Regions from separate parts of the Pseudomonas sp. GW-45 genome, predicted to be linked through region 2. Evidence: predicted binding sites of a transcription regulator. Region 2 holds the regulator's gene; the other holds the start of a gene.
The links. The regulator FliA, encoded in region 2, starts transcription of late flagellar genes. The targets are predictions, from matches to a motif close to CTAAAGTTTNNNNNNNNNNNGCCGNTAA.
Positions count from the first base shown of each region.

Region 1 (15,068 bases), 930 kb from region 2:
ACCGGAAATTTCAGCACTGATCGGCACTTTGTCGGCTCGCACATAAGCATTGTCGGTTGTAACGTAACGCCCACCATGCAGATAGACAGCTACTACTGTCGCCAGCAATACCAGCGGCATCACCACCAGTAAAACCAAACGGCGACCACGTTTACTGCGCGCTGGCGCGTCTGGACTTGCTGCAGAGTCGGTCATGAATACGGCTTCCGTTTCAATTTATACAAAGAAAAGTCACTGACCCATCTGCGCATGCACATGCCGCAACAGCCGTAGCAACTGCTCGGCGTCGGCGTCACTCAAGCCGGCGGTCATGCGCTGGGATATTTCGTCGTTGAGCACCTCAAAGCTCTGCAGGTGCGGTTTAGCGGCATCCGTCAAGAACAGCTGATAAGCCCGTCGGTCGCTCGGTGCAGGACGGCGCTCGATCAAGCCCGCCTGGCCAAGTTGGTCTAGCACCCTTGTGAGAGTAATCGGCTTGATCTCCAGGATTTCCGCCAACTCAACCTGACGAATACCCTCGCGCAGAGAAAGATGAACCAGCGTGCGGAACTGCTCTTGCGTCAAGCCATCCGCTTCACGGTTGGCAATAAAGGCTTTACGCACCAAGCGGTTCACATCGGCAACGATGATGGGCAACCAGGATTTATCCACAAAAAGCACCGAATACATATAGTAAGTAAGGCGTACTATATGTCTGGCGTTTTGCTGGGGTCAATTACAGATTGGATACCCTGCTGCGGCCAATTGGCACAGCAGGATATAAAAAAGCAGTTTTTAGGGGAGATGCGGCTTTAGATTGGGTCGTTGCGGGTTAAAAGCTCATCCGGAAGATGCATGATGTAGTCATCCTCCTGCGGCGGCATTTGCACATGGTAGCCCTGCTCGCGCAAATTGGCCAAAACCTTGAGGATATCTTCCTGCGCGAGCTTACGTTCTTCGGTCAATATCATGTCCATCGCATGCTCGGCCCGACCAATCAATTTCATTAGCTCAGGAGGCACCTCAGACAAACCTTTCTCGCGCGGCACATAGAGGTACATACCCATTTTTTTAGTGCTGCGATAAATCGAACACAGCACTTTCATACTGGCTCCTCTGCTTCAGCGTTAGCCACTTTCAGCAGCGCTTCACCCAGCAACTCCCGACGCCAACCAACGAGCTCCGCCGGCAAGTAATAAGGCCCGTTTGGGTAACCGGTGCGCAACATAGCTTCGATCACCTTTTTGCGCAGCATTATTTCAGGAGCAATATTTAACCGCTCCGCTTCAGCCGAACCTATCTTGCGCATGAGTTTAAGCAATCGGTTAGCCGCTGCTGGCAAGGGCTCTGGCAAACGTTCGGGATAATCTTGTGGATCGGCGGCCTGGCCCTCGCGAATAAGCTGCAGCAAGGTCTCGCCATCATGACGCACCGTGCGCGGATGCATGTCTTCTATACGGGACAAGGCTTGCAAGTTATCGGGCTGTTGTTGCGCCAATGGGCATAGCGCGCGTTCGCGTACCAAGCGATTACGCGCTTGATCACGCTCACGCGACTCGGTTTCACGCCAAAAAGCCAAACGTTGCAGAATCGCCAATTGCGCCGGATTCAGCCGCCAAGCCTGTTTCACTTGTTGATAAGCCAACTCTGGGTCAATCACTTGGCCACTGCCTGCGACCTGTTCAGCCGTGTCAGCGAATAACCACTCTTCAACGCCGGCCTCGGCTATGCGCGGCGCCAACAGCTCATACAGCTCAGCCAGGTGCTGCGCATCACGCGCCGCATACTCAATTTGCGCGTCGCTCAGGGGCCGCTGTAACCAGTCAGAGCGGGTTTCTTCTTTAGGCAGGTCAATATTCAACTGCGCGCTGACCAGCCGTGAATACCCCATGGAAAAGTCCATACCCAAAAAAGCGGCGGCCAGCTGCGTATCGAACAACGGTAAGGGATAGGCGCCACACAAGCGGGAGAAAACCTCGAGATCCTCGCTGCATGCGTGCAAAACCTTGACCACATTCGGCGCTTGTAGCAACTCGACCAACGGCGCCCAGTCAGTTATTTCCAGCGGGTCAATCAGATAAGCACGCTTACCGTCACCGATCTGAATAAGGCCAGCGATCGGATAGAAGGTCTCGGTGCGGACAAACTCGGTATCAACAGCAACATAGGGCAACGTCAGCCAATGTGCGCACCAGGATGCCAGGTCAGCGTTGCGGTCGATCATCAGCGGTGGAACCAGCGGGCTAGTCATGGGAAGCCTTTTCGATAAATTGCCGTGAGTATAACTGATCTAAAACTGCGCTGCCCCGGCCTGCTTTCACTGAATAGAGCGATCAAGTTTGATCAGGATCAATCGATAAGGAGAGCGTATTTGACATACTTGGTGTTGCCGCACGCCCGTGCTGCAAATAATCCCCGATTTCCCTGCAAACTTGGAGCACGCATGCGATTTCTTCAGCACCTGCCACTTAAGTACAAATTTTGGGCGGTTAACAGCGTGGCCTTCATCGCCTCCTTGTTGCTGGTGCTGGTGGCAGTGTGGGTTGAGCAAGGCAGCATACAGGTTCAACGTATGGAGCTGGGCGAAGCGTTGATTGCTGACGAGTCAGGCGCCAACCCTTCGCTTCCGGGGCTGCACTGGCTAAAAAACGACACCGCTGAACTAGGCACCAAGAGTTTGACGCCAGTCTGGCGTGCAGCCAATGACCTGCATGCAACTCAAGCCGCTGGCGTGCAAGGCGTTTGGCTACAGGGGGGACGCGCTCTGGCGGTAGAACATCAAAACTATCTTGATCTACTCCTGGAACGGTCGCCAGTTTACGCGCTGGCGGTCATGGGGTTGATGTTGTTGGTCCTCATGGTGTCTCAGTTGCTGATTCTATTCATCACCCGCCACATTCTCAGTTTGCGTGACAGTATGATCCAGGTGCAGCAAACCGGTGACCTGACGTTAAGAGCAAAAGTCACGACTCGCGATGAAGTCGGCTCAATGGCTTCCGCATTCAACGCTATGCAACAGGCACAGCAGCAAGTGGTTGCTGCAGTTCGCCAAGCCTCACTTGAGCTAGATCAAGGCGCAAGCAGTCTGGCTGGTCTGATGAGCCAGGTACGCGACGGCATGGTGCAACAACAGGGAGAAACCGATCAGGTTGCCGCTGCGGTGAATGAAATGAGCGCCACTGTGCAAGATATCGCTGGCAACACCTCTGCGACGCGCGACCAATCGAGGCAAGCCGACACGCTGGCGAGCGGCGGCCGCGATCAGGTAGAACAGGTGCGCAAAACGATAACCGGGCTGGCCACTAGCATCGAACGTTGCACCCAGCATATGCAGACCTTGGCAGCCAATAGTGAAGACATTAGCGGCGTAGTACGGGTCATTCGCAGTATTGCCGAGCAAACCAACCTGCTAGCACTAAACGCCGCAATCGAAGCAGCCCGTGCGGGTGAATCCGGTCGTGGTTTTGCTGTGGTAGCCGATGAGGTAAGGGCATTAGCGCAGCGGGTACAGAGCTCAACTGACGATATTCAGCGCATGATCGAAGCGCTGCAAAGCGGCACTCAAGCAGCCGTGAAAGATATGCAGGCCAGTGCCGGCCTGACCCACGACTCGGTGGCCCAAGTAGCCAAGGCTGGCGATTCACTGCACGAAATCGCCAGAGCAGTCAGCCAGATCAACCGCGGAAACGGGGAGATTGCCTCAGCTATAGAGCAGCAAAGCCAGGTAGCAGATGCCATTACTCAGAGTATTGTGGAGATTCGCGATGTGACCGAGCGCACGGTTGATCAGACCATGCAGAGCGCAGCAACCAGCGATCAACTTGCGAAGTTGGCGCATCAGCTGAAGCTTTCAGTCAGTCAACTCAAGGCGTGAACTAAAAACGGCCCCGTAGGGCCGTTTCATGCATGCCAGACCGCTTATTGCAATGTGATGCGATCACCATTCTTGGCTAAGGTACTTGGACCAATACCTTTAACGGCGGAGACGGCATCTACTGAAGTAAAATCACCGTTTTGCTCGCGATAATCCACTATCGCCTGGGCCTTGGCGGCGCCTACACCCTGCAACACCTCGGCAATTTCATCTGCGCTGGCGGTATTGATATTCACGCTGACCATAGGTGCAGCCGGGCTAGGATTAACTTCGTCGGCGAATGCGGGGGCCATGCAATAGCAGGACATGATCAAACACAAAGCAGTAACGAGTTTACGCATGTGACTCTCCTTATCATTAGGGGCTTGTTTTATCAGTACCTCTTGCCGCACTGAAGGAAATCACTTCAGCAGCACTGGACCGCCATCCCTGCGGCACAGACAACCCTAAAACAAAGGCCGGCGGGGTAAAAACCCGGCCGGCCTTGAATGTGAAGCCAATCGCATTTGTCTAGATGATTAGTTCAACGCTACGCGTCCAAACCAAGCTGCAGGTCAGCCTTAAGATCGACAACCTCCTCCAGGCCAATCGCCAGCCGAATCAAGCCGTCGCGAATCCCAGCAGCCGCACGCGCTTCTGGCGTTAGCCGACCATGCGTAGTGGTTGCCGGATGAGTGATAGTCGATTTGCTGTCACCCAAATTCGCAGTAATCGACAGCAATCGCGTGGCATCAATGAAGCGCCAAGCGGCCTCGCGCCCACCCTTGAGCTCAAAGCTGACAACCGCGCCAAAAGCAGATTGCTGCGACTTCGCCAGCTCGTGCTGAGGGTGGCTCGGCAAACCAGCGTAGTACACATGTTCTACTTCTGGCTGCTGATCAAGCCATTCGGCCAAGACCTGCGCAGCCTCACAATGGGCACGCATCCGCAGGCGCAACGTCTCCAGTCCTTTAAGAAAGACCCAAGCGTTGAAAGGGCTAAGCGTGGGCCCTGCCGTGCGCAGAAAACCGACCAACTCCTGCATGTGCTCTTTGCGCCCGGCAACGACGCCACCAAGACAACGACCTTGACCATCGATGTACTTGGTTGCCGAGTGCACGACTATGTCGGCACCTAGCAACAAGGGTTTTTGCAGTGCGGGGGTACAGAAACAATTATCCACCACCAGCAAAGCACCCTGTTGCTTGGCCACCTCGCTGAGGGCACGAATATCTACTAATTCGGCCAACGGATTGGAGGGCGACTCAAGAAACATCATCCGTGTATTGGGCTTGCACGCTGAACGCCACGCGCTGATATCGGAGAGGGGCACATAATCCACCTCCACGCCGAAGCGCTTCAGGTACTTTTCGCACAGGCTAACAGTCGAGCCAAATACGCTCCGCGACACGAGAATATGGTCGCCACCGGAACACAAGCTCATGACCGTGGCCAGAATGGCGGCCATGCCAGAGGCAGTCGCTACGGCTTGCTCGGCTTCTTCCATCAGCGCAATACGCTCCTCAAAGGTGCGTACTGTGGGGTTCATGTAGCGTGAGTAAACATTACCTTCTGACTCACCGGCAAAACAGGCCGCAGCCTCTGCCGCGCTACGAAACACGTAGCTAGACGTCAAAAACAATGCCTCACCGTGCTCTGCCTCGGGAGTACGGCGATGTCCGCCGCGTACCGCCAGCGTATCGAATCCGACGCCTTCCAGATCACTGTCGAGCCGGCCTGCTTCCCATTCTTGCGTCATTCTAAAAGCCTCGCGTCCTGCGCCCAAGCTATCTGGGCGGAGCCGTTACTATCAATTGTTGTGCAGACCCATGATCTCGTTGTCGCTCTCGGCAGTAAACTTGGCTGAGTCATTGCGCGCCTGCTCAATCTTGCCGAGATAAACGTCACTGACGTCGCCCGTAACGTATTCGCCATTAAATACTGAGCAATCATAGCGTTTGATATCCGGATTGCCCTCGGACACTGCGTCAATAAGGTCTTCAAGATCCTGATAGATCAACCAGTCGGCGCCAATCAATTCAGCCACTTCTTCCGTGGTACGGCCATGGGCGATCAACTCATGCGCGGTTGGCATGTCAATCCCGTATACATTGGGGTAACGCACAGCAGGAGCAGCCGAACAGAAGTAGACATTCGCAGCACCTGCCTCGCGGGCCATTTGAATGATCTGCTTGCAGGTGGTGCCGCGGACAATTGAGTCATCTACTAGCATCACGTTCTTGCCACGAAACTCCAGATCAATTGCATTTAGCTTCTGTCGCACGGACTTTTTGCGCGCAGCTTGCCCGGGCATGATGAAGGTGCGACCAATGTAGCGGTTTTTGACAAAACCCTCGCGGAATTTCACGCCCAAATGGTTAGCCAATTCAACCGCCGAGGTGCGACTGGTATCGGGAATCGGGATGACCACGTCGATACCGTGATTAGGCCGCTCACGCTCGATCTTCTCGGCCAGCTTCTCGCCCATGCGCAGACGAGCCTTATATACCAGCACCTTGTCGATCATCGAGTCTGGACGCGCCAGATACACATGCTCGAAAATGCACGGCGAATACTCTTGATGGGTAGAACACTGGCGGGTGAAAAGTTCGCCCTTCTCGGTGATATAGACCGCTTCGCCTGGGCCCAGGTCGCGGATCAAATCAAAGCCAAGTACATCCAGCGATACGCTTTCAGAAGCAATCATGTACTCCACACCGTTCTCAGTCTCGCGCTTGCCGAAAACGATAGGACGAATGGCATTAGGGTCGCGGAAGCCGACGATGCCGTAACCAGTAACCATGGCCACTGCGGCGTAGCCGCCACGGCAACGCGCATGCACTGCACGCACGGCATTGAAGATATCTTCTTCGCTAGGCTGCAGTTTGCCGCCACGAGCTAACTCGTGGGCGAATACGTTGAGCAGCACTTCGGAGTCAGAGGTGGTGTTCACATGGCGTAAATCAGACTCGTAAATTTCGCGAGACAATTGCTCTACGTTGGTTAGGTTACCGTTATGCGCCAGCGTGATGCCGTATGGCGAGTTGACGTAAAACGGTTGTGCCTCGGCAGAGCTGGACGAACCAGCAGTAGGGTATCGCACATGGCCAATACCCATGTTGCCAACCAAGCGTTGCATGTGGCGCTGATGAAAAACGTCACGAACCAGACCGTTATCCTTGCGCAGAAACAACCGTCCCCGGTCACAGGTCACAATGCCGGCGGCGTCCTGGCCGCGATGCTGCAGGACAGTCAAGGCATCATAGAGCGCCTGATTGACGTTCGATTTGCCCACTATGCCAACAATGCCACACATGCCTAAACACCTTTTTCGTTGAGTATGTGAAAAACGTCCGGCGCCAACGCCGGGTTAGCGGCCAGCCAGTTGCAGAATAAAATTCTTCGACCAGTCCGCCACTAATAAGAAATGAGGAATCATCACTGACTCACGCCACCAGGTATCCGCTTCGACCGGGGCCAGACTCAATAGACCAACGATGACCACTACCAGCAGCCCGCCCCGCGCGGCACCAAATACCATGCCCAGAAAGCGATCAGTACCACTCAGGCCGGTCGCTTTAACCAGTTGACCGATCAAATAATTGATCAAGCCACCCAGCAGCAATGTCAGTATGAAAAGGATAGAGCAGGCTGCGATCACTCGCAGCGACGGCGTATCTATGTAGGGAGCCAGCAATTCAGCCAGCGCACCGCCAAACAACCAAGCAACCAGACCTGCAAGAATCCAGGTTACCAGCGACAGAGCCTCTTTGACGAAGCCTCTGGTCAAACTGATCAGGGCCGATATTACAATGGTGGCGATGATAGCCCAATCAACCCAGGTAAACGACACGGTCACGGCACCCTGTTACGCAAAGAGCGGTATTCTAGCAGAGCAGCAAAGGGCATCGAAACAGCAAACTTGCCGCAACCTTCTTTTAGTCTCTGTTGAGAAATGAGAACGCCAATTTAACCCTGCCGTCACCCATTAGCCTCGGCCGCTGTCAGCGTCATAAGCGACGACCAAGCCTTTGCTACCGCGCTTACTGGCTAACTCATCGCGCAAGCGGCTAGCCGCATCACGGCTTGCCAGAGGGCCAACGTAGACCCGGGTAATAGATTTACCCTGGACTGTGACCGAGTGCGTGTACGAGTTGTAGCCTTGTGTACGCAAAGTCTCGCTCAAGCCTTCAGCGTTGCTGTTGCTGGAGAAACTACCCAACTGAATTACCCAGTCTCCCGTTGCCGCGGCTTTGGGCTCAGGAGCCGCCACGGGCTCAGCCGCTTGCGGGACTTCAGGCTCGACCTCGTCCGCCGCCTCAGGCGCAGTGACCAGCGCTGGCTGATCTTCCGGCTGAGGTGCAGCCTCGCCAGAACCTGCCGCAGGAATACTCGCTACCTGAGGCGTTGCGGGTAGTTCAACCGGCTCAGCCGATGCTATCGGTTGTTGATCTAGAGTCGGCTCTTCCGGCACATCGACCACCACCTCCACGGTTTCGTCTTGCCCGGACAGCAGCATCGGCAAAAACACCACGGCGGCAACAACCAGTACCAGGGCACCGATGATGCGCTGTTTCAGACCTTCATCCATCAATCAGTACTCCGGACGTTTCAGACAACCAGAGTATGGCGGCAGCGACGGAGAAAAACGACCCGAAAATAACAATTTCAGTATCAACGTCAGAGTCATCCAGTGCGCGCGCTATGGCTTCAGCTATCGAGTTGCACTCATGGACTCGTTCGCCCTGCCCCGCCAGATAGCCGGCAAGCTGTGCAGCCGGACGACTGCGCGGACTCTCGAGCGGCGTCACATACCAGGATTCAAACAGTGATATGAGCGGCTCATGCACGCCGGCAAGGTCTTTATCTGCCAGCAAACCAAACACCGCAACACGCGCAACGTTTTGCGCTGCCAGCGCTTTTGCCATAAAACGCGCGGCATGCGGGTTGTGGCCAACATCAAGGTAAAGCCGCCGTGCTTGGCCGCGCCAAGTGATCTGCCGAAACTCGAGGCGGCCAGGCGCCTTGGCTTGAGTCAACGCGCGTCTGAGTTCAGTCTCAGGCAAATACAAACCCGCTTGCAGGAAGGCCTGAAGCGCCACACTCAGGTTGTCGCGCGGCAAAGATACTGATGGCATTCCAAGGTTTTCAACGGGTTGTGAGTCGACCAGTGCAAACACATCCCACACGCCCTCGTCTTGCGCCCGCCAGCCGAAATCTCTGCCGCGCTGCAAAAGTGGGCAGCCAAGCTCGTTGACTCGTTGCATAAAGCTAACAGGCAGATCCAGCTCACCGCTGATCACCGGGCGCCCAGCGCGCAAAATTCCGGCTTTTTCGAAGCCCACCGACTCTAGCGTGTCGCCTAGGTATTCCTGATGATCCAGGCCGATGCTAGTCACCACAGCAACATTGGCATCGACTACGTTAACGGCGTCTAACCTGCCGCCCAGACCCACCTCAAGAACCACCGCATCAAGCTGAGCCGCTTTAAACAACCAGAGGGCCGCCAAGGTGCCGAACTCGAAGTAAGTGAGAGAAACACTGCCGCGGGCCTGATCCACAGCCGCAAAAGCATCGCACAAGGCCTCATCGCTGACCATTTCGCCATTGATGCGTACCCGTTCGTTGTACCGCAAAAGGTGTGGGGAGGTGTAACAGCCAGTGGTTTGGCCGGCTGCTCTCAGCAAGGACTCCAGGCCAGCGCAAGTAGAACCCTTGCCGTTGGTGCCGGTAACCGTGAAAACCAAAGGCGCGGGCTGTAGCAAGCCAAGCTGATCGGCAACCTGGCGCACGCGCGCCAGGCCCATATCGATTTCGCTCGGGTGCAGCCCTTCGAGCCGGGTCAGCCACTCGGAAAGACTGCGCTGCGACATCAGACCTCGCTTTGCTCTGCTTCGTCTTCGACGGCGGGTGCAGGTGAGTTGGTGAAAATGGACAGCATGCTAGCCAAACGATCGCGCATTTCGCTGCGGGCGACGATCATATCGAGCGCACCATGGGCCAGCAGAAACTCACTGCGTTGAAAACCTGCTGGCAGTTTTTCACGCACGGTCTGCTCGATAACTCTTGGACCAGCGAAGCCAATCAATGCATTTGGCTCAGCTACGTTCAGGTCGCCAAGCATCGCCAAGCTGGCAGACACACCACCGTAAACAGGGTCAGTCATCACCGAGATAAAGGGAATACCCTCTTCTTTTAGGCGAGCCAACGCGGCACTCGTCTTGGCCATCTGCATCAAAGAAAACAGCGCTTCTTGCATACGGGCGCCGCCGGAAGCAGAAAAACAGACATAAGGAATACGCTCACGCAACGCAACTTCCGCGCCGCGAACAAAGCGTGCGCCAACCACGCTGCCCATTGAGCCGCCCATGAAGTTAAATTCAAAGGCGCTGGCAACGATGGGCGACCCTTTAAGTTTGCCTTGCATAACAACCAATGCGTCTTTCTCACCAGTATCTTTCTGTGCAGCAGTCAGACGGTCTTTGTACTTTTTGCTGTCACGAAACTTGAGGCGATCGACTGGCTCTAGCTCAGCTCCAATTTCGCTGCGTTCGCCTTCATCCAGAAAGATATCCAGGCGACGACGGGCGTTGATGCGTAAGTGATGACTGCACTTGGGGCAGACATCCAGGTTCTTTTCCAGCTCAGGGCGATAAAGCACCGCCTCACATGAGGGGCATTTGCGCCACAACCCCTCAGGCACGCTACTCTTTTGTGCTTCAGAGCGCACGATGGAAGGAATCAGTTTGTCCACCAGCCAATTGCTCATCGTCATTCCTTAATCTGTTTATTCTGGTCAATCAGCCCTAGGGCTAAATGATTCAATCTTTACCGGTCCATTGCGCTGCGCATGTCGCCGATGATCGTTGCAATACCTTTGCGTGCTAGCTCTGGCTGATCAGCGTGACTGGCAATCTGGTTAACCAGTACCGAGCCAACCACAACGCCATCCGCCACTGCTGCTACTGCCGCCGCTGAGGCGCCATCGCGAATACCGAAGCCAACACCAATCGGCAAATCGGTCACCGTGCGCAGCATTTCTAACCTGCTTGCTACTTCGGTGACGTTCAAAGCACTGGACCCAGTCACACCTTTTAATGAAACATAATAGATATAACCGCTAGCCTGCTCACAAATGAGCCGAGCACGTTCTTTGGTTGTCGTCGGTGACAGCAGAAAAATACTGTCCAATCCATGCGCCTTGAATACTGGCAATACATCGCGTGCCTCTTCGGGCGGCAGGTCTACCGTCAACACACCGTCAACGCCCGCCTTGGCTGCTGCTTCGGCAAATACGGCGTAACCCATGCGCTCAACGGGATTCAAATATCCCATTAATACGACCGGAGTTATGTCGTCATCCTCGCGGAAGCGTCGCACCATGTCCAGCACCTGCTGGAGGCTGACGTGATGCGCCAATGCGCGCTCCATCGCCAACTGAATGACCGGACCGTCAGCCATCGGATCAGAGAATGGAATGCCCAGCTCAATAATGTTCGCGCCGGCCGCAACCATGTCGTGCATCAACGGCAATGTGACCTCGGGTGTAGGGTCGCCAGCGGTGATATAGGGTATCAACGCCTTGCGACCTTCGGCCTGCAAGGCAGTAAAACAATCTTTGATTCGGCTCATGTAAATCTCGTTAAATGCTGATGCCGTCAATCCCGGCGACAGTATGAATATCTTTGTCACCGCGACCGGACAGGTTGACGACCACAATCTCATCGGGACGCATGGTGGCTGCCAGTTTCATCGCATAGGCGACGGCATGGCTGGACTCAAGCGCTGGCATGATGCCCTCAATTTTAGTCAGTTCACGGAAAGCAGTCAGCGCTTCTTCATCGGTCGCATCAACGTAATCCACTCGGCCGAGATCTTTTAACCAGCTATGCTCAGGGCCAACACCGGGGTAATCCAAACCGGCAGAAACCGAATGAGTTTCAATTATCTGGCCCGCTTCATCCGACATCAGATACGTGCGATTGCCGTGCAATACGCCAGGCTGACCCGCGCTTAGCGGCGCCGCGTGTTGGCCGGTTGATATGCCGTGACCACCTGCTTCAACCCCGTACATTTTTACGCTGTCGTCATTCAGGAAGGGATGGAACAAGCCGATGGCGTTGGAGCCACCGCCGACACACGCCACCAGTGCGTCAGGCAGGCGACCAGCCTGAGCCAGACATTGTGCACGCGCTTCGCGCCCAATCACGCACTGAAAATCACGAACCAGCTCCGGATAGGGGTGCGGACCCGCCACGGTACCGATGATATAAAAGGTATCGTCGATATTAGTTACCCAGTCACGCATCGCCTCGTTCATTGCATCTTTTAGTGTCTTAGAACCGGAGGTGACTGGAATCACCTCCGCGCCAAGCAACTTCATACGATACACATTGAGTGATTGGCGCTTGACGTCTTCTGCCCCCATGTAAACCTGGCATTTCAACCCCAGCCGCGCTGCGACCGTGGCAGTCGCAACACCATGTTGCCCAGCACCGGTTTCAGCAATCACCCGAGGCTTGCCCATGTGCTTGGCCAACAAAGCTTGTCCGATGGTGTTGTTTACCTTGTGCGCGCCCGTGTGATTAAGGTCTTCACGTTTGAGGTAGATTTGCGCCCCACCTACTTTGGCAGTAAGGCGCTCAGCTAAATAGAGCGGCGATGGGCGACCAACATAGTGCGCTAAGTCATAATCAAATTCGGCCTGAAATGCGGGATCCTGGGATAGTTTTCGGTAGAGTTTTTCCAGGTCATCCAGCGCTTCCATTAGCGTTTCGGAGACAAAGCGGCCGCCATAGGGGCCAAAATGCCCACGCGCATCGGGGACCGCAGAAAAATCAGTTTTACTGAACTCAGACACGCCTCACCTCTCGAACAAAAGCATTAATTTTCTCGACATCCTTGATGCCCTTGGCAAGCTCAACGCCACCACTGACGTCCACCGCCCAAGGCTCGACCCCAGCAATCGCCTGAGCAACATTGTCTGCCGTCAAGCCGCCGGCTAGAACTAAATTCCATCGGCGCTCGCGTGGCACCAGAGTCCAGTCAAATACTTCACCGGTGCCGCCAGGAACACCTGCTTTATAACTATCCAGCAAAATACCCTGGGCCTTTGGCCATGCTGCTGCAACCGTTGCTAAATTCTGATCCGCGCGCACTCTGACCGCTTTCAGGTACGGTCGCTCAAACTGATCGCAGTAATCGGCATCTTCGTCACCATGAAACTGCAGCAGATCCAGCGGCACCTGTGCAAGCACCTCGCGCACATAGGCCGCATCAGCGTCGACAAAAAGCCCAACACTGGTAATAAACGGCGGTAAGGCAGCCACGATAGCAGCGGCCTGAGCTGGCGTTACAGCGCGCGGGCTGGGCGTATAAAACACCAAGCCAATCGCATCCGCGCCAGCATGCGCAGCAGCCAAAGCATCTTCAACCCGGGTAATACCGCAGACTTTAATACGCGCCATATGAGCGTTGGTACCTTAATTCGACAAGGGAACGATAGTAGCAGATAGCACCGCAGGCGTCAGTTCGCCACATCCGGCAGCGCCGACAGGAAGTGTGGCCCCAGATAGCGATGCGGCAAGTCGAATTGCTCAGGGTAAGTAACATCAACCAGATATAACCCGTAGGCAGGCGCTGTCAGCCCTCCTGCGGCGCGGTCGCGCGCATCAAGCACCTGCTGCGCCCATTTCACCGGACGCTCAGCACACCCGATTTGCATCAGCACTCCGGCAATATTACGTACCATGTGATGCAAGAAAGCACTGGCACGGATGTCCAGCACGATAAACCGGCCGTACTGCAGCAACTCCAAATGGTGAATGGTCTTGATCGGCGACTTAGCCTGACAACCCACTGCACGGTAAGAAGTAAAGTCATGGGTGCCCAGCAATGCACTTGCGGCCTGGCGCATGGCGGCTAAATCCAGTGGCCGGTAATTCCAGGTAACTTCATGAGCCAAGTGCGCAGGACGAATCGGATCGTTATAGATAACGTAACGATAACGACGTGCCATGGCAGAGAACCGCGCATGAAAATCCATACCCATGGGCTGCACCCAACTCAGCGAGATATCTGCAGGCAGATTCGCGTTAGCGCCATGAATCCAGTTGCGTGGTGTACGCACGGCGTCGCTATCAAAGTGAATGATTTGCCCAGAGGCATGCACGCCAGCATCCGTACGCCCAGCGCAGAAAACCTGGACAGGATGATTCGCGACTCTGCTCAGTGCTTTTTCAACTGCTTCCTGGACGCTGGGCACCCCGGACTTCTGACGCTGCCAGCCACGGTAAGCAGTGCCGCGATATTCCACGCAAGCAGCCACCCTTGAAACAACAGCGGCCGCCCCAGGGGCGGCCGCTGATTCGAACTGGTCAACATCCATCAATCCGTCAAACGCTCCATCATTTCGCGGGCTTCGGTCTTTTGCTGCTCATTACCTTCTTCGACCACCTCGTTAAGGATGTCGCGAGCACCTTCACTATCACCCATATCGATGTAAGCACGGGCCAGGTCAAGCTTGGTCGCACTTTCATCCGTCCCCGAGAGGAAATCAAACTCGTCGTCTTCGTCCAGGTCACCCGCCACCGGCTCCTCCGTCAAGCTATCAAGCGACAGAAAGTCATCATCTTCAGTTGCCGCAGTGTTGTCCTCTGTAAGCTCCAGCGTATCCAGAGGGAGCGCCACATCGGCTTGCTCCGCATCGCCTGCCACTTCGTCCAGCTCCACCTCAAAGTCAGCAAGATCATCTTCTGACAAGCTGAAATCGTCGGCCGCGAGGTCTTCTTTAGAGTCGATAGCATCAAAATCGGCCTTGAGACTCTCGGTCTGTAGCTCGTCTGTCAGCGACAAGTCAAAGTCATCATCCAGCGCGCTTTCACCTGCTTGTGCTTCGGTTGCCGTACCCAGATTTTCAAACTCAGTAAAATCCAGTGATGCGTCGAGCTCGACAGCAGCACTCTCAACATTTGAGTTGGGCTCGGTAGCGCCCTGCAGATCCTGAGCGGCAAGGGTATCGTCCAAATCGAAATCAAGATCAAAGTCAGCGTCTGAGTCAGCTTTCGCGGTAACGTCTGGCTGAGCAGTAGATGCCTCAGCCTCTCCCATTTCAAACTCACTGAAATCGAAGTCCATATCTTCTTCTTCGACTACATCGGCTTGGAACGGGGGCTGCGATTGCACATCTTGGACATCGAAAGAGATATCGTCCTCTTCGCTCGCGCCGTATGCCATA
Region 1 covers NZ_CM167674.1:1,879,144-1,894,211, forward strand. The annotation lists gene AC1XYH_RS08550 (HlyD family secretion protein) at 1-195, opposite strand, end outside; gene AC1XYH_RS08555 (MarR family winged helix-turn-helix transcriptional regulator) at 232-651, opposite strand; gene AC1XYH_RS08560 (YcgL domain-containing protein) at 792-1,085, opposite strand; gene rnd (ribonuclease D) at 1,082-2,230, opposite strand; gene AC1XYH_RS08570 (methyl-accepting chemotaxis protein) at 2,423-3,853, shown strand; gene AC1XYH_RS08575 (ComEA family DNA-binding protein) at 3,898-4,194, opposite strand; gene AC1XYH_RS08580 (O-succinylhomoserine sulfhydrylase) at 4,383-5,591, opposite strand; gene purF (amidophosphoribosyltransferase) at 5,643-7,148, opposite strand; gene AC1XYH_RS08590 (CvpA family protein) at 7,203-7,685, opposite strand; gene AC1XYH_RS08595 (SPOR domain-containing protein) at 7,821-8,423, opposite strand; gene folC (bifunctional tetrahydrofolate synthase/dihydrofolate synthase) at 8,416-9,705, opposite strand; gene accD (acetyl-CoA carboxylase, carboxyltransferase subunit beta) at 9,705-10,601, opposite strand; gene trpA (tryptophan synthase subunit alpha) at 10,661-11,464, opposite strand; gene trpB (tryptophan synthase subunit beta) at 11,475-12,692, opposite strand; gene AC1XYH_RS08620 (phosphoribosylanthranilate isomerase) at 12,685-13,299, opposite strand; gene truA (tRNA pseudouridine(38-40) synthase TruA) at 13,359-14,219, opposite strand; gene AC1XYH_RS08630 (motility hub landmark protein FimV) at 14,219-15,068, opposite strand, start outside.
Region 1: AC1XYH_RS08570 (methyl-accepting chemotaxis protein) is a predicted target of FliA. The motif match lies at 2,312-2,339, and genes of this name have one in related genera.

Region 2 (15,068 bases):
CCTGATCACTTGCTGCCTTCAGCCAGGTAGCGGCTTCTTCTTGTTGATCTTGTGCGGCGAGTAGTTGAGCCAGTAACAGCTGACCGTTGGCGTCGCCCTGGCCAGCCGACTCGCGTGCCCAGCGCAGCGCCTCAGCCTGATCTCCGTCTGTTTGTGCAATCACCGCAAGGTGATGCTGGGCTTTGCCATCGCCCTTCGCGGCAGCGGCAGAGCAGGAAGGTTGAGCTTGCTGAAAGTTTTTAATGCTAAACAACAGGTAGCAATCTTTTGCGTTATTGCTGCTGGCAGCGCGTTGGCTGACGGGCGTGTTGGCTTTGGCGGTTGGCGTAACGGGTGTGGCGTTAGTTTGAGTAGCAACCGCCGACTGCGCCGCGCTCACCCGTTGGGCGAAGGCATCAATCACCGCAGGACAAGAGAATACATAGCCGCGCTTAAGGCGTTGTAGCGTTGCAGCGTTGGGATCCTGTGGAGCATAACGGGCGGCAACCACGCCGCAACGTTCGCTGCGTTCGGCACGGACCAACTCTGCATAGGGAGCGTAGTCCGAGTCTTCGCCGTGCCGCTGCAAGTAGACAGTGAGTGGGTCTATATATTCTTGATCAAACAGCGCTTGCACCTCAGCGTGGCGTTCCTGCTCCTTGGGATCGCTCGTTAAACTGGCGGCGAGGTCGGCCAGGCGCTGGCGCTGATTTTTTAATACTTCGCTAGAGCGTGCCAACAGACTGTCAGGCTGAGATAGGGTCTCGCAGCCAGTCAGGGCCGCGGTAACGATGAGCAGCAAAACAACAAGTACGCGCATGAATTCTCTCTGTGATGGCCAGGAACCACTGAGTATGGCTATTGAAAATGCGTGAAAATAACAGCGCTTGTTAGCTATTCGCAGTGTCTTTCAGTGCGCTTCGGTCTATCAGAGTCTCGACCGGAAAAACTGCGCGGTTAACTGATTCCGAGGCCTTTACGCAGGTTTGCCGGTTACTCAATGGCCTCATTCAAAGCTGGGCCATCCGTTGCCGTTGTTGTTAGCGCAGTGTATCAGAGTGACAGCACCAGCAAAGCATAGCACTGGTTTTCAGGTTTGGTGTATGGCACTTCGACATTATCTCGGTCGACGTTCCCTTCGTTAAACTGGAACGCTTCTTGCGTAGGCTCTGTTAGCACGCATATAGCGTCAAATTATTGATTGGGGAAGCTCTGGGCAATGGCTGTCGATCGCACACAAATGATGGGTAACATGCGGACCAATCTAGCCGGCTTACGCCACGGCAGTCTGGGTGTGCCTATTCTATTGCTGGTGATGCTCGGCATGATGATGTTGCCGGTGCCACCTTTCATACTCGACGTGCTCTTTACCTTCAATATTGCACTGGCTTTGGTGGTGCTGTTGGTCGGCGCTTACGCCTTGCGCCCGCTTGATTTCGCCGTGTTCCCCACCATATTGCTGGTCGCCACCTTACTGCGCTTGGCGCTCAACGTAGCGTCTACGCGAGTGGTGCTGCTCTATGGTCATGAGGGTGGTGACGCGGCGGGTAAGGTTATTCAGGCCTTCGGTGAAGTGGTGATCGGCGGTAACTATGTTGTGGGTCTGGTGGTGTTCGCCATCCTGATGATTATCAACTTTGTGGTAGTTACCAAGGGTGCTGGGCGTATCTCAGAAGTGAGCGCTCGCTTCACCCTGGATGCTATGCCTGGCAAACAGATGGCAATCGACGCCGATTTGAATTCGGGTCTGATTGATCAGGAACAGGCCAAGACCCGGCGGATGGAGGTGTCGCAGGAAGCGGATTTCTACGGCTCCATGGACGGTGCCAGTAAGTTCGTACGCGGTGACGCGGTTGCCGGTCTGCTGATTCTGTTCATCAACGTGATTGGTGGTTTAGCCATCGGTATGGCGCAGCACGGCCTGCCATTCGCAGAAGCCGGCAAAATCTACGTGCTGTTGACCATTGGTGACGGTTTGGTGGCGCAAATTCCGTCGCTGCTGCTGTCTACCGCTGCCGCCATTATGGTGACGCGGGTCTCCACCTCTGAAGACATGGGCGCGCAGGTGCAGCGTCAGATGTTCACCTCGCCCAAGGCGCTGGCTATTGCCGCGGCGATCATGATCATCATGGGCCTGATTCCCGGCATGCCACACTTTTCCTTTATTGGTTTGGGTGCGCTGGCAGCCGGTGGCGCCTACGTGATTGCCAAACGACAGCAGGTCAAGGTTGAAGAGGACGCTGAGGTTGAGCGCAAGCAGGCGCTGCCGCCAGCGGTGCAGTCGCCAGAAACCCGTGAGCTGGGCTGGGATGACGTCACCCCGGTCGACATGGTGGGGTTGGAGGTAGGTTACCGTTTGATTCCGCTGGTCGACCGGAACCAGGGTGGGCAGTTGCTGGCGCGGATTAAGGGCGTGCGTAAAAAACTGTCACAGGACTTGGGCTTTTTGATGCCCTCGGTACACATCCGCGACAACCTCGATCTGGCACCCAATGCCTATAGATTGACGCTGATGGGTGTTGGCGTAGCTGAAGCTGAGGTTTACCCAGACCGTGAGCTGGCAATCAACCCAGGCCAGGTATTTGGCGAAATCAAAGGCTTGGCGGGTAAAGATCCTGCCTTTGGGTTGGATGCGGTATGGATCGAGCCGATGCAGAAAGACCAGGCTCAGTCGCTTGGTTACACGGTAGTCGACGCCAGCACCGTGGTGGCCACCCACATCAACCAAATTCTGCACAAGCACGCACATGAGCTGATTGGCCATGAGGAAGTGCAGCAGCTGCTGCAAGTGCTGGCCAAGGCTTCGCCAAAGCTGGCTGAGGAGCTAGTGCCAGGGCTTATTTCAGTCTCCAATCTGCTCAAAGTGTTGCAGGGCCTGCTGCAGGAGCAGGTGCCGGTGCGCGACATTCGGACCATCGCTGAGTCTATCGCTAACAGCTCGGGCAAGAGTCAAGATACTGGCGCTGTGATTGGGGCAGTGCGCGTTGCGCTGTCGCGCTCGATCGTGCAAAGCATTGTGGGGCTTGACTCCGAGCTGCCTGTGATCACTCTGGAGCCAAGGTTGGAACAGATGTTGCTACAGAGTCTTCAGAAGGCTGGGCAGGGTGTCGATGATGGCATGTTGCTGGAGCCCGGGATGGCAGAAAAACTGCAACGCTCGTTGTCAGAAGCGGTGCAGCGTCAGGAAGTACAGGGCAAGCCAGCGATCCTGCTGGTGGCTGGGCCGATTCGGATGATGATGGCCAAGTTTGTCCGCTACGCCGCCCCCGGAGCTCATGTGTTGTCCTACCAGGAAATTCCGGACAGCAAGCAGGTGACCATAGTCGCCACGGTCGGACAGAACTGAGCCAAGGCTCAAGAACGCAGATTAAACGCAGCCTGGCGCGATGCGCGGGGCACCGGTAACTGATGAGGTCAGCCATGAAAGTCAAACGTTTCTTTGCCGCCGATATGCGCCAAGCGATGAAACTGGTGCGTGATGAGCTGGGCGCTGACGCCTCGATTATCGCTAACCGCCGTGTGGCTGGTGGGGTAGAGCTGACCGCAGCGCTGGACTATGTTGCGCCGCGCATCACGCCGCCGACGCCAGGGCTGGATCAGGAACTGAAAAAGACCCAAGAGCGCATTGTTGCCGCCCGCGCCGAGCTTGAGGTGGGCCAAATGGTTTCGCGTAATCAGCCAACCGTTAACCGTCAATTATTCGGGGACAGCATGCGCGCGGCGGCCGAGCAAGGCTCGCCGGTTGCGCGCGACCTGCTTGATCGTCTGGTGCAAGAGCCAAGCGAAGAGCCGCCGGTGCAGCGCAAGGTGAGTGCTGCAGCTCCTGTCGCTGATGCGGCTGAAAGTACTGGGCTTAGTGCTATGCGCGCCGAGCTGGCAGGGTTGCGTGAGATGTTGGAGTCGCAGTTGGGCGGTATGGCTTGGGGCCAACTCAACCAGCGTCAGCCTAAACAGGCTGGCTTGTGGCGCCGGCTGACACAGATCGGTTTGCCGGCAGAAATCTGCCAGAATCTACTGAGTCAGGTCGCTGACGTGACTGACGTCCGCCAAGCTTGGCGCCTGGTACTGGCGCACCTATCGCACCGCATTCCTACTTTGCGTGAAGATATGCTGGACCAAGGCGGTATTATCGCATTGGTCGGCCCAACCGGCGCAGGCAAAACCACCACACTGGGCAAGTTGGCAGCACGTTACGTGCTTAAGCACGGTAGCCAGCATGTGGCCCTGGTGACTATGGATACCTATCGCATTGGCGCGCATGAACAGCTGCGTACCCTCGGCCGCATTCTTGACGTGCCGGTGCGAGTAGTTGATGAGCAGAACAGCTTGCAGGATGTGCTGGCTGATTTTTCCGGTAAGCGTTTAGTGTTGGTAGATACGGCCGGCCTGCAAGCGCAGGACCCGTATCTGCGCGGTCAGCTGAACGCACTGGCGCAACAGGGCCAGCAAGTGCGTAAATTGTTGGTGTTGGCGGCAACCAGTCAGTACCGTGTCATGAAGGCGGCTTATCACAACTATAAAAGTTGTGGGCTCAGTGGTTGCGTTCTGACTAAAGTCGACGAGGCCGCAACGCTGGGTGAGTCATTAGGGCTGGCTATGGAGCAGGGTTTGCCGGTAGCCTATCTGGCAGATGGCCAGCGAATCCCAGACGATATCAATCGTGCGCTAGGGCACCAGTTGGTAAGTCGCGCGGTCAGTATGGCGGGTAATGAGGCGCCTGAAGATCAGGCGATGGCAGATGTGTTTGCCGGCATGATGCATGGCCAGCGGGCAAGCTAAGCGAAATCAACAATTCAAGGTAATCAACGTAGATGGGTAGCAATCATCCGGTTCAGGTTATCGCAGTCACCGGCGGCAAGGGTGGTATCGGCAAAACTAATGTGTCGGTCAATCTCAGCCTTGCGCTGGCGGAGTTGGGGCGCCGAGTCGTGCTGTTGGATGCCGACTTAGGGCTAGCCAACGTTGACGTATTGCTTGGGTTAAAACCCAAAGCTACGTTGGCTGACGTGCTGGAAGGCAAATGTGATCTGCGCGACGTGATGATCCCCGGTCCCGGTGGTATCCGCGTCGTGCCTGCGGCGTCGGGCGCGGCGAATATGGTTAACCTTAGCCCCCAACAGCATGCAGGTCTGATCCAGTCGTTCAGCGAGGTTGGTGACAATATCGACGTGCTGATTGTCGACACTGCCGCTGGTATCGGCGATTCGGTGGTTAGCTTCGTGCGGGCAGCCCAGGAAGCACTGGTTGTCGTCTGCGATGAGCCTACCTCTATTACCGACGCTTATGCGCTGATCAAACTGCTAAATCGTGATCACGGCATGACGCGTTTCCGAATTCTGGCCAATATGGTGAACACCCCGCAGGAAGGTCGAATGGTGTTTGCTAAACTGTCTAAAGTAACTGACCGGTTTCTCGACGTAGCACTGCAATACGTCGGGGCGGTACCTTTCGATGAAGCGGTGCGCAAGTCCGTACAGAAGCAACGTGCAGTCTATGAAGCTTTTCCGCGCAGCAAAGCGGCCATGGCGATTAGAGCAATTGCGCAGAAGGTGGACTCATGGCCTTTACCGGCCAATCCACGCGGACACCTGGAATTCTTCGTCGAACGTCTGGTACGGCCTACCGGCTCAGGCCTATGATTGCATCGGCTGGCGGACTAAGCATGTATACACGAGCACAACGTTCTGCGAATGACCAGGATCGACTCGTTGAGCAATATGCTCCGCTAGTGAAGCGCATCGCCTACCATCTGCTCGGCCGATTGCCGTCCAGTGTACAGGTTGATGATCTGATCCAGGCCGGCATGATTGGCCTGTTAGAGGCTTCTCGTAAGTTCGACTTCGGCAAAGGTGCCAGCTTTGAAACATATGCTGGTATCCGCATCCGTGGTGCCATGCTTGATGAAGTACGCAAAGGTGATTGGGCGCCACGTTCAGTGCATCGAAATACACGCATGGTCAGTGATGCGATGCGCGCGGTTGAATCTCGTTTGGGTCGCGACGCTAAAGATCACGAGATTGCTGCCGAACTTGATATGAGTCTTGAAGAATATTACGCGATTCTCAACGACACCGCGGGCAGCAAGCTCTTTAGCTTTGATGATCTGTTGGAAAGTGGTGCGCCGGCCGATGTACAGGGTGATTTCGAGCCTTTCTCTGGGCTGGAAGATGAACGTTTTCGCGGCGCGTTGGCGGAAGCAATCGACGGTTTACCTGAACGGGAACGTCTGCTTCTGTCGCTGTATTACGATGAAGAACTGAACCTCAAAGAGATCGGCGCGGTGTTGGGAGTAAGTGAGTCGCGGGTAAGTCAGCTGCATAGTCAATGTGCCGCACGACTGCGCGCCCGTCTATCAAGTTGGCGAAATGATTGATTTTGTCGCTAACATCCGGACAATGCTCGAATTGCGCAAATAGTAGCACTGTGCCTGATCCTGTTTTGATGGCTGTAAACTGAAGATATTGTGAACAACCGGTTGCGCAGCAGCAGGCTATTCAGAGTTTCTTTATACGGCTAGTTTGGCCATTGCAATGGGTTTTCGGGGTGCAGGCCTGCACTTTCCCTGGTTTGTACGGAGGTCGACTTGGACAAGAATATGAAAATTCTCATCGTTGATGATTTTTCAACGATGAGGCGCATTATCAAAAACCTGTTGCGCGACCTGGGTTTTACCAACACGGCTGAAGCCGATGATGGCAATACCGCATTGCCGATGCTGCAGAGTGGTAACTTCGATTTTCTGGTGACTGACTGGAACATGCCCGGCATGAGTGGCATCGACCTGCTGCGTGCAGTCCGTGCTGACGAGCGTCTGAAGCACCTGCCGGTGCTGATGGTGACCGCTGAAGCCAAACGGGACCAGATCATCGAAGCAGCCCAGGCGGGTGTTAACGGTTATGTTGTGAAGCCTTTTACTGCTCAGGCTTTGAAAGAAAAAATCGAAAAGATTTTTGAGCGAGTGCAAGCAAAATAATAATCAACCGGGGTACAGGTTATGGCGTTAAGTAAGGATCCCGGCCAGGCGACTGCTCAGGAATTTGAACATTCCCTCAAGGACAATGCGCGCCAATTGGTCGATCATCTGGAGCAGGGTGACTTCGCCGAAGCTCTATTGGTGATTCACGCAATAAATCAAGCCCGTGATCGCGGTCTTTATCATGAGGTGGGGCAGCTCACCCGTGCGTTGCACAACTCCATTGTCAACTTTCAGATAGACACCACCCACGCCCTGGGTGATGAAACTGAAACCTCGAAAATTTCTGATGCCTCGGATCGCCTGGATTATGTGGTGCAGCTGACCGATAAGGCAGCCAATCGCACTATGGACCTGGTAGAAATCAGCGCGCCAAAGATATCTGAACTGGGCGGTGAAGCGGCGGCTTTGCGTAGCGACTGGCGGCGTTTGCAGCGGCGTGAGATGGCGGCCGATGAGTTTCGTGAACTGTATAAGCGTATGGGTGACTTTCTTGAGAAAACCGAAAATACCAGCAATGACGTATCGGGCCATCTTAACGATATTTTGATTGCGCAGGATTATCAGGACCTTACCGGTCAGGTGATCAAGCGCGTCATTACGCTAGTGCACGATGTCGAAGAAAGTTTGCTCAGCTTGGTTCGCATGGCGGGCCAGGTGGATCGAATTACTGGCATCAACCACGCAGAAACCGCCAGCGAGACAAAAAAAACCTCACCCAGGGGTGAAGGTCCGCAAATTCATGCCGATACAAGAGAAGACGTTGTATCCGGGCAGGACGAAGTCGACGATCTTTTGTCCAGCCTGGGGTTCTGACTCCTGCAAAAAATCGCCGACACCGAGTGTGACGGCAACGGCCAGACTAGTTGTGAAATAGTCAGGCTTGCTGGTTCCGGATTAGCGACTAATAACAGCGGACTGCGCCCAAGCAGCGATACTAGCCCAACGCATTACCGTTTACTGTTAACACGCCCGAGGGGAGTGGGTGCATGAGTTTCGATGCGGATGAAGAGATTCTCCAGGACTTTCTGGTCGAGGCAGGTGAGATACTCGAGCTGTTGTCCGAACAGTTGGTCGAACTGGAGAACCGTCCCGATGACATGGATCTGCTCAACGCTATCTTTCGCGGTTTTCATACCGTTAAAGGCGGTGCTGGCTTCCTGCAACTCGATGCCCTGGTAGCTTGCTGCCACATAGCCGAGAACGTGTTTGATATTCTGCGCAAGGGTGAGCGCCCGGTTACCTCCGATTTAATGGATGTAGTTCTGCAGGCGCTGGATACGGTCAACAGTATGTTTGATCAGGTGCGCAACCAACAAGAACTCACCCCTGCCACGCCAGCTTTGCTAGCTGCACTTTCCGCGTTAGCGCAACCAGCCAGTGCCGATATTGTTGAGCCTGTCGCTGCAGCTGCGCCGACCGCACCGGCTCTGGCTGCTGTGGAAAGTATCTCCAGCGGTGATGGCGATATAACCGATGACGAGTTCGAGCTATTGCTCGATGCGCTGCATGGCAATGCAACTCCCGCTGTAACAGCCGAGCCGGCCGCGTCAGCAACCGCCGGCAGTGATGAAATCAGCGATGATGAATTCGATGCTCTGCTGGACGAGCTGCATGGCAGTGGCCAAGTTGGAAGTGGCCCCGCCACAACCACGACCGCTAGTTCCGGCGACGATATCTCCGATGATGAATTTGAAGCGCTGCTGGATGAGTTGCACGGTAAGGGCAGCGCGCCAGGCAAGATCGAAGACGACGCGCCTGTTGAGGCGTCTGTGCCACAAAGCGCCGCAGACACTGCTGACAAAATTACCGACGATGAGTTTGAAGCTCTGCTCGATGAATTGCATGGCAAAGGTTCTGCACCGGGTAAAGAAGCTGTAGACGTGACCCCAATTTCTGCGTCGGCTGCTGTTCCTGCTGCCAAGGCAGACAGTAAGCCCGAGCCAAAGCCTCAGCCCAAAGTTGTTGCCAAGCCACAAGCTGCGCCTGTGGCCGCCCCAAGTGTCGTAAAGCCGGCACAAGCGGCAGAAGCTGCTCCCACAGCTGAGACCACCGTACGCGTAGACACCGCACGTCTTGATGAAATCATGAACATGGTTGGCGAGCTGGTGTTGGTGCGCAACCGACTGGTGCGTCTGGGCTTAAGCAGTGGCGATGAAGAACTGAACAAAGCGGTTGGTAATCTGGATGTGGTTACCGCTGATCTGCAAATGTCAGTGATGAAAACCCGCATGCAGCCGATCAAAAAAGTATTTGGGCGATTCCCGCGCGTGGTACGTGATTTGGCGCGGAGCTTGAAAAAGGAAATTAACCTAGAGCTGGTTGGTGAAGAAACCGATCTCGACAAGAACCTGGTAGAAGCGCTGGCCGATCCACTGGTTCACTTGGTGCGTAATTCGGTAGACCACGGTATTGAGCTGCCTGACGAACGAGAGGCCGCGGGTAAACCACGTACGGGTAAAGTCGTATTGGCCGCGCAGCAGGAAGGCGATCATATTCTGCTGACTATCGTCGACGATGGCCGCGGTATGGACCCAGATGTGCTGCGTGCCAAGGCAGTCGAAAAAGGCATGATGGACAAAGACGCTGCGGATCGCCTGAGCGAAGCCGAGTGCTTTAATCTGATCCTCGAGCCCGGCTTCTCTACAAAAACCGAAATTTCCGATGTATCCGGCCGTGGTGTGGGTATGGATGTGGTGAAAACCAAAATCTCCCAGCTCAACGGCACCATCAATATTGAATCAACCAAAGGACAAGGCTCGCGCATCGCCATCAAAGTGCCGTTAACGCTGGCGATTATGCCAACCTTGATGGTCATGTTGGCGAACCAGGCGTTCGCGTTGCCGCTGGTAAGCGTTAACGAGATCTATAGCCTCGACTTGTCGCGCACCAATATCGTCGATGGCCAGGAAGTCATTATCGTGCGCGAAAAAGCGTTGCCGTTGTTCTATCTCAAGCGCTGGCTGATGCCAGGCGTGCAAGATACCAGCGATCATTCTGCGGCTAGTGTGGTGATCGTCTCGGTCGGCACGCAACGAGTGGGCTTTGTGGTTGATCAATTGGTCGGCCAGGAAGAAGTGGTTATCAAACCACTCGGGCGGATGCTCCAGGGCACGGCGGGTATGGCTGGCGCGACTATCACCGGCGATGGCCGTATCGCCTTGATTCTGGATATACCCAGTCTGCTTAAGCGGTACGCGCGACGGGTGTGATAGGTTGTACCATGCTGTATCAGACGCATCTGCCAACGGCTGTTGCCATGCTGAACTGACGCGGTAGGCGGGGAAAGTGGCTCGCAAGAGTTACTTGGAAATGGGCGCATGGTGCGCTGCGCCGAATGGCGATGCGGGTTCAGGAGAAGGTATGGCGGTCAAGGTTCTGGTGGTTGATGACTCGGGTTTTTTTCGCCGCCGGGTAACCGAAATTCTGGCGGGTGATCCGCAGATTCAGGTTGTCGGCACGGCAACCAACGGTAAAGAAGCTATCGAGCAGACGCTGTCGCTACGTCCGGACGTAATCACTATGGATTACGAGATGCCGGTGATGGATGGCATCACGGCGGTAAAGCAGATCATGCAGCGCTGCCCCACGCCGGTCATCATGTTTTCCTCGCTTACCTATGAAGGCGCCCGCGTCAGCCTGGATGCACTGGATGCTGGTGCCGCTGATTACCTGCCAAAAAACTTTGAAGATATTTCTCGCAATCCCGATAAGGTGCGACAGTTGCTTTGCGAGCGCGTCAACGCGTTGGCGCGCACCAATCGCCGCTCGCTTGGCCTGAGCGCCAGTCCGGCTGCGCAGCCAGCCCCCCATCTCGGCAGTAGCGCGCCGCGACCTGCCGCAGTGGCCGGTAACACCGCCTCTCCCGTCAGCAAGCCGGCAGCAACGGCGCCGCGTAATAGCCCTGCGCCGCGCAAGCGCAGCTATAAGTTGGTCGCAATAGGCACTTCGACTGGCGGTCCAGTAGCGCTGCAGAAAGTGCTGACACAGCTGCCGAGTAATTTCCCAGCGCCTCTGCTGCTGATTCAACACATGCCCGCCGCGTTTACCAAAGCCTTTGCGGAGCGACTCGACAAGCTATGTCGGATATCGGTAAAAGAAGCGGAAGACGGTGACGTTCTCCGTCCCGGCGTAGCGCTGCTGGCGCCCGGCGGCAAACAGATGATGCTGGATGGTCGGGGCGTGGTGCGCATTCTGCCCGGTGATGAGCGGCTTAATTATAAGCCCTGTGTTGATGTTACTTTCGGTTCGGCGGCCAAAGCCTTCCAGGATAAAGTGCTGGCGGTCGTGCTGACCGGCATGGGCGCAGATGGCCGCGAAGGCGCCCGAATGCTTAAGCAGGCGGGCAGCTCCATATGGGCGCAGGACGAGGCCAGTTGTGTGATTTATGGCATGCCCATGGCGATAGCCAAGGCCAATTTGGCCGATGGTATCTACAGCCTGGATGAAATTGGGCGTTATCTGGCAGAGATAGGCTGATGGATATTCTCAGTATTATCGGCATCATTCTGGCCTTTGTGGCCATTATGGGTGGCAATTATCTAGAGGGTGGGCACGCTTCTGCGCTCTTAAACGCGCCTGCAGCGCTGATTGTGATTGGCGGGACGTTAGGCGCGGCTTTTATTCAGACGCCGTTGACGGTTTTTAAACGTGCTCTGGTCATTTTGCGCTGGATTATTTTCCCCCCTTCAAACCGTTTGCGCGAAGGGATTGGTCAAATTATCAACTGGAGCACCATTGCGCGTAAGGATGGGCTGCTGGGGCTGGAGGCTATCGCCGAGCTGGAGCCTGATGCTTATGCCCGCAAAGGACTGCAGTTGTTGGTCGACGGCAGCGAGCCTGAAGCGCTGCGCGGTATTCTCGAGGTCGAACTGATGACCCGTGAAAACCACGACCTGATGGCCGCCAAGGTCTATGAAAGTATGGGCGGCTATTCGCCGACCATAGGTATCATCGGCGCAGTCATGGGGTTGATTCACGTGATGGGTAATTTGGCCGATCCGTCCATGCTGGGGTCGGGTATTGCGGTTGCCTTTGTCGCGACTATCTACGGCGTAGCGCTGGCCAATTTATTTTTACTGCCAGTAGCACATAAGCTCAAAGCGGTGGTGCTGCAGCAGTCGCGTTACCGTGAAATGATGCTGGAAGGCTTGCTGTCGATCGCCGAAGGTGAGAATCCGCGCTCTATTGAAATGAAGCTCGAGGGCTTCCTCGACTAGCGTCGACAGAACCTGGGGAGAGCGGCATGCGGCGACGTCGCCATGAAGAGCATGAAAACCACGAACGCTGGCTGGTGTCCTACGCAGACTTCATCACCTTGCTGTTCGCCTTCTTTGTTGTCATGTATTCAATTTCTTCGGTCAACGAAGGCAAGTACAAAGTCCTGTCCGATACGCTTGAGGGCGCATTCAATCAGCCGCAGCGATCGATAGATCCGATTCAGATTGGTCAGGAACAGCCGCGTGGTATTGGCAAGCAAGATGACGCTGGCGCGCAAGCAGGTCAGCAGGACGGCGGCAGTGACGCTTTGCAGGATATTACCCAGGCAATGCAGGCAGCCTTTGGCGATCTGATTCAAGCTGGCGATCTGGAGGTGCGCGGCAACGAACTCTGGGTGGAAATTGAACTGAGTTCTGGGCTGCTATTCCCCAGTGGCGATGCTTTACCGCTGGACGCAGCTTTTGGCTTGGTTGACCGCATCGCCGAGATACTGGCGCCCTACGATAACCCGGTGCATGTTGAAGGCTTTACCGACAACGTGCCCATGCGTTCAGGTAACTATCCAACCAATTGGGAGTTGTCTGCCGCGCGTGCTGCCAGTGTGGTACGTATGTTGACCACTGGCGGAGTCAATCCTGACCGTTTGGCTGCAGTAGGCTATGGTGAGTTCAGGCCGGTCGCGGACAACACTACTGCTGCGGGCCGTAAGGCCAATCGTCGAGTGGTACTGCTGGTGTCACGTTTTGTGGATAAGCGACATGAAGCCTTTAGCGGAGAGCCGGAGTCGGTCGACGTGATGCGCGAAGCGCGTAGTGAATCAGCCACCCCTCCAGTCACGGCTGAGCCGTCTGGCACGGGTTCTGCATCGAATTCAACTCCTTAGCTGTAACAGGTCTTAGCTGTCAAAATGTTGTCGTTTATCACGTGTAGTGGAGTATGTCCGTGTAGGAATGCTCCCGGAGGTAAGCCATGAGAGTCTGGGCGGTAGCCAACCAGAAAGGCGGTGTGGGTAAAACGACATCTGCTGTGGCATTGGCTGGCCTGCTGGCGGACCAGGGTCAGCGCGTGCTGGTGGTGGATTTGGACCCGCATGGTTCCATGACCAGCTATTTCGGGCATGATCCCGACCAACTCACCAGCAGCGTATTTAACCTGTTTCAGCACAATGGCCAGGTACCCGAGGGGCTGGCGGCGGCGCTACTGCTTGATACGTCGCACCCCAATATTCAGTTACTGCCCTCAAGTACTTCTCTGGCCACGTTAGAGCGGCAATCGGCCTCTCAGGGTGGCTATGGCCTGGTGTTGTCACGGGCGCTGGCGCAACTGTGGAATGACTTTCAGTTCGTGATTATCGATAGCCCGCCACTGCTTGGCGTTTCGATGATCAATGCCCTGGCTGCCTGCGAGCAGCTGGTGATACCGGTACAGACGGAGTTTCTCGCTCTTAAAGGGCTGGAGCGCATGGTGCACACCCTGAACATGGTTAACCGATCGCGCAAGCAGGCACTGCCCTATACCATAGTGCCCACCTTGTTTGACCGTCGTACTCAGGCGTCATTAAGCACCCTGCGCATGTTGCGTCGTGACTACGCTGACCATCTCTGGCAGGCGTATATTCCGATTGATACCAAGTTGCGCGATGCGAGCCTGGCTGGGGTGGTACCGTCGCAGCTGGATAACGGCGCACGCGGCGTCTTGGCCTACCGGGCCTTGCTGCGTTATCTGCTGGCGCAGAGCCTGTCCCGCCGCGAGCAGGTCGCGTGAACGCGGCCTTTGTCTGGCTAATGCTTTAACGGCGGCCGCCGATATAGATTCAAGATCTGTGATTGATGTGCATCACAGTTAAACCAACATGGCGCGGGTGTTATGAGTAAATCCAGATTACCGGTACAAGAATTCGTGCCGGAACAAACCATTCAGCATTATCTGGATGCGCTGCTGCAGGATGCGACCGAGGAGCTGGCGCGCGTCGAAACTGAGCCAGCGGTGCAGCTTGAAGCTGCGCCCGTTGCTGAGCCGCCGCCTGCGCCGGTATTGCGGGTTGCTCTGCCACCGGTAATTGAACCAGCGGTAGCTGAGCCTGTGCTGGAAACTGCTGAGCAAGAACTTGTTGCACCTGCTCCGGCAATCAACCCGGTGTGGCGCGAACAGTCATTTGAAGCGCTGCTGTTTGATGTAGGTGGGTTGAAGCTGGCGGTACCGCTGGTATCGTTGGGAACTATCTATCCGTTAGATTCCGAAATCACACCCTTGTTCGGTCAGCCCGACTGGTTTCTTGGCATAATGCCGACGCAGGCGGGTAATTTAAAAGTGCTTGATACCGCCCGTTGGGTGATGCCTGAGCGCTACAGCGATGACCTGAAAGAGCGCTTGTCTTTTGTTATCTCGGTAGAAGGCTATGACTGGGGTATGGCGGTACATGGGGTGCACGAATCCATTCGGCTGCAGCCAGAGCAAGTTAAGTGGCGCTCGCAGGAGGGTAAACGACCTTGGCTGGCGGGTACTGTGATAGATCACATGTGCGCCTTGCTGGATGTATCCGCGCTAGCTAGCCTGATAGTCAAGGGTGTGGCAAGTCAGGCGTCTGGTAATGCCCCAACGCCAGCATTAGGATAACTACAAACAGGGCGTCTGACCTCGTGGTCAGAGCTCATCTTCAGCGTCCCAGGCCGCTGGACTGCTATCAACGATGATCGGGAAGCAAGATAATGAAGAATAATTCGGGACAAGGCGCTGAAGATCCGATCCTGCAATGGGTGACGTTCCGCCTGGACAACGAAACCTATGGCATCAATGTGATGCAGGTGCAGGAAGTATTGCGTCATACCGAAATTGCACCTGTGCCGGGCGCACCTTCTTACGTGTTGGGTATCATCAATCTACGTGGCAACGTGGT
Region 2 covers NZ_CM167674.1:946,841-961,908, forward strand. The annotation lists gene AC1XYH_RS04290 (tetratricopeptide repeat protein) at 1-799, opposite strand, end outside; gene flhA (flagellar biosynthesis protein FlhA) at 1,199-3,325, shown strand; gene flhF (flagellar biosynthesis GTPase FlhF) at 3,400-4,758, shown strand; gene fleN (flagellar synthesis regulator FleN) at 4,791-5,618, shown strand; gene AC1XYH_RS04310 (RNA polymerase sigma factor FliA) at 5,618-6,352, shown strand; gene AC1XYH_RS04315 (chemotaxis response regulator CheY) at 6,575-6,952, shown strand; gene AC1XYH_RS04320 (protein phosphatase CheZ) at 6,974-7,768, shown strand; gene AC1XYH_RS04325 (chemotaxis protein CheA) at 7,942-10,164, shown strand; gene AC1XYH_RS04330 (protein-glutamate methylesterase/protein-glutamine glutaminase) at 10,316-11,431, shown strand; gene AC1XYH_RS04335 (flagellar motor protein) at 11,431-12,171, shown strand; gene motD (flagellar motor protein MotD) at 12,198-13,055, shown strand; gene AC1XYH_RS04345 (ParA family protein) at 13,142-13,936, shown strand; gene AC1XYH_RS04350 (CheW domain-containing protein) at 14,039-14,788, shown strand; gene AC1XYH_RS04355 (chemotaxis protein CheW) at 14,881-15,068, shown strand, end outside.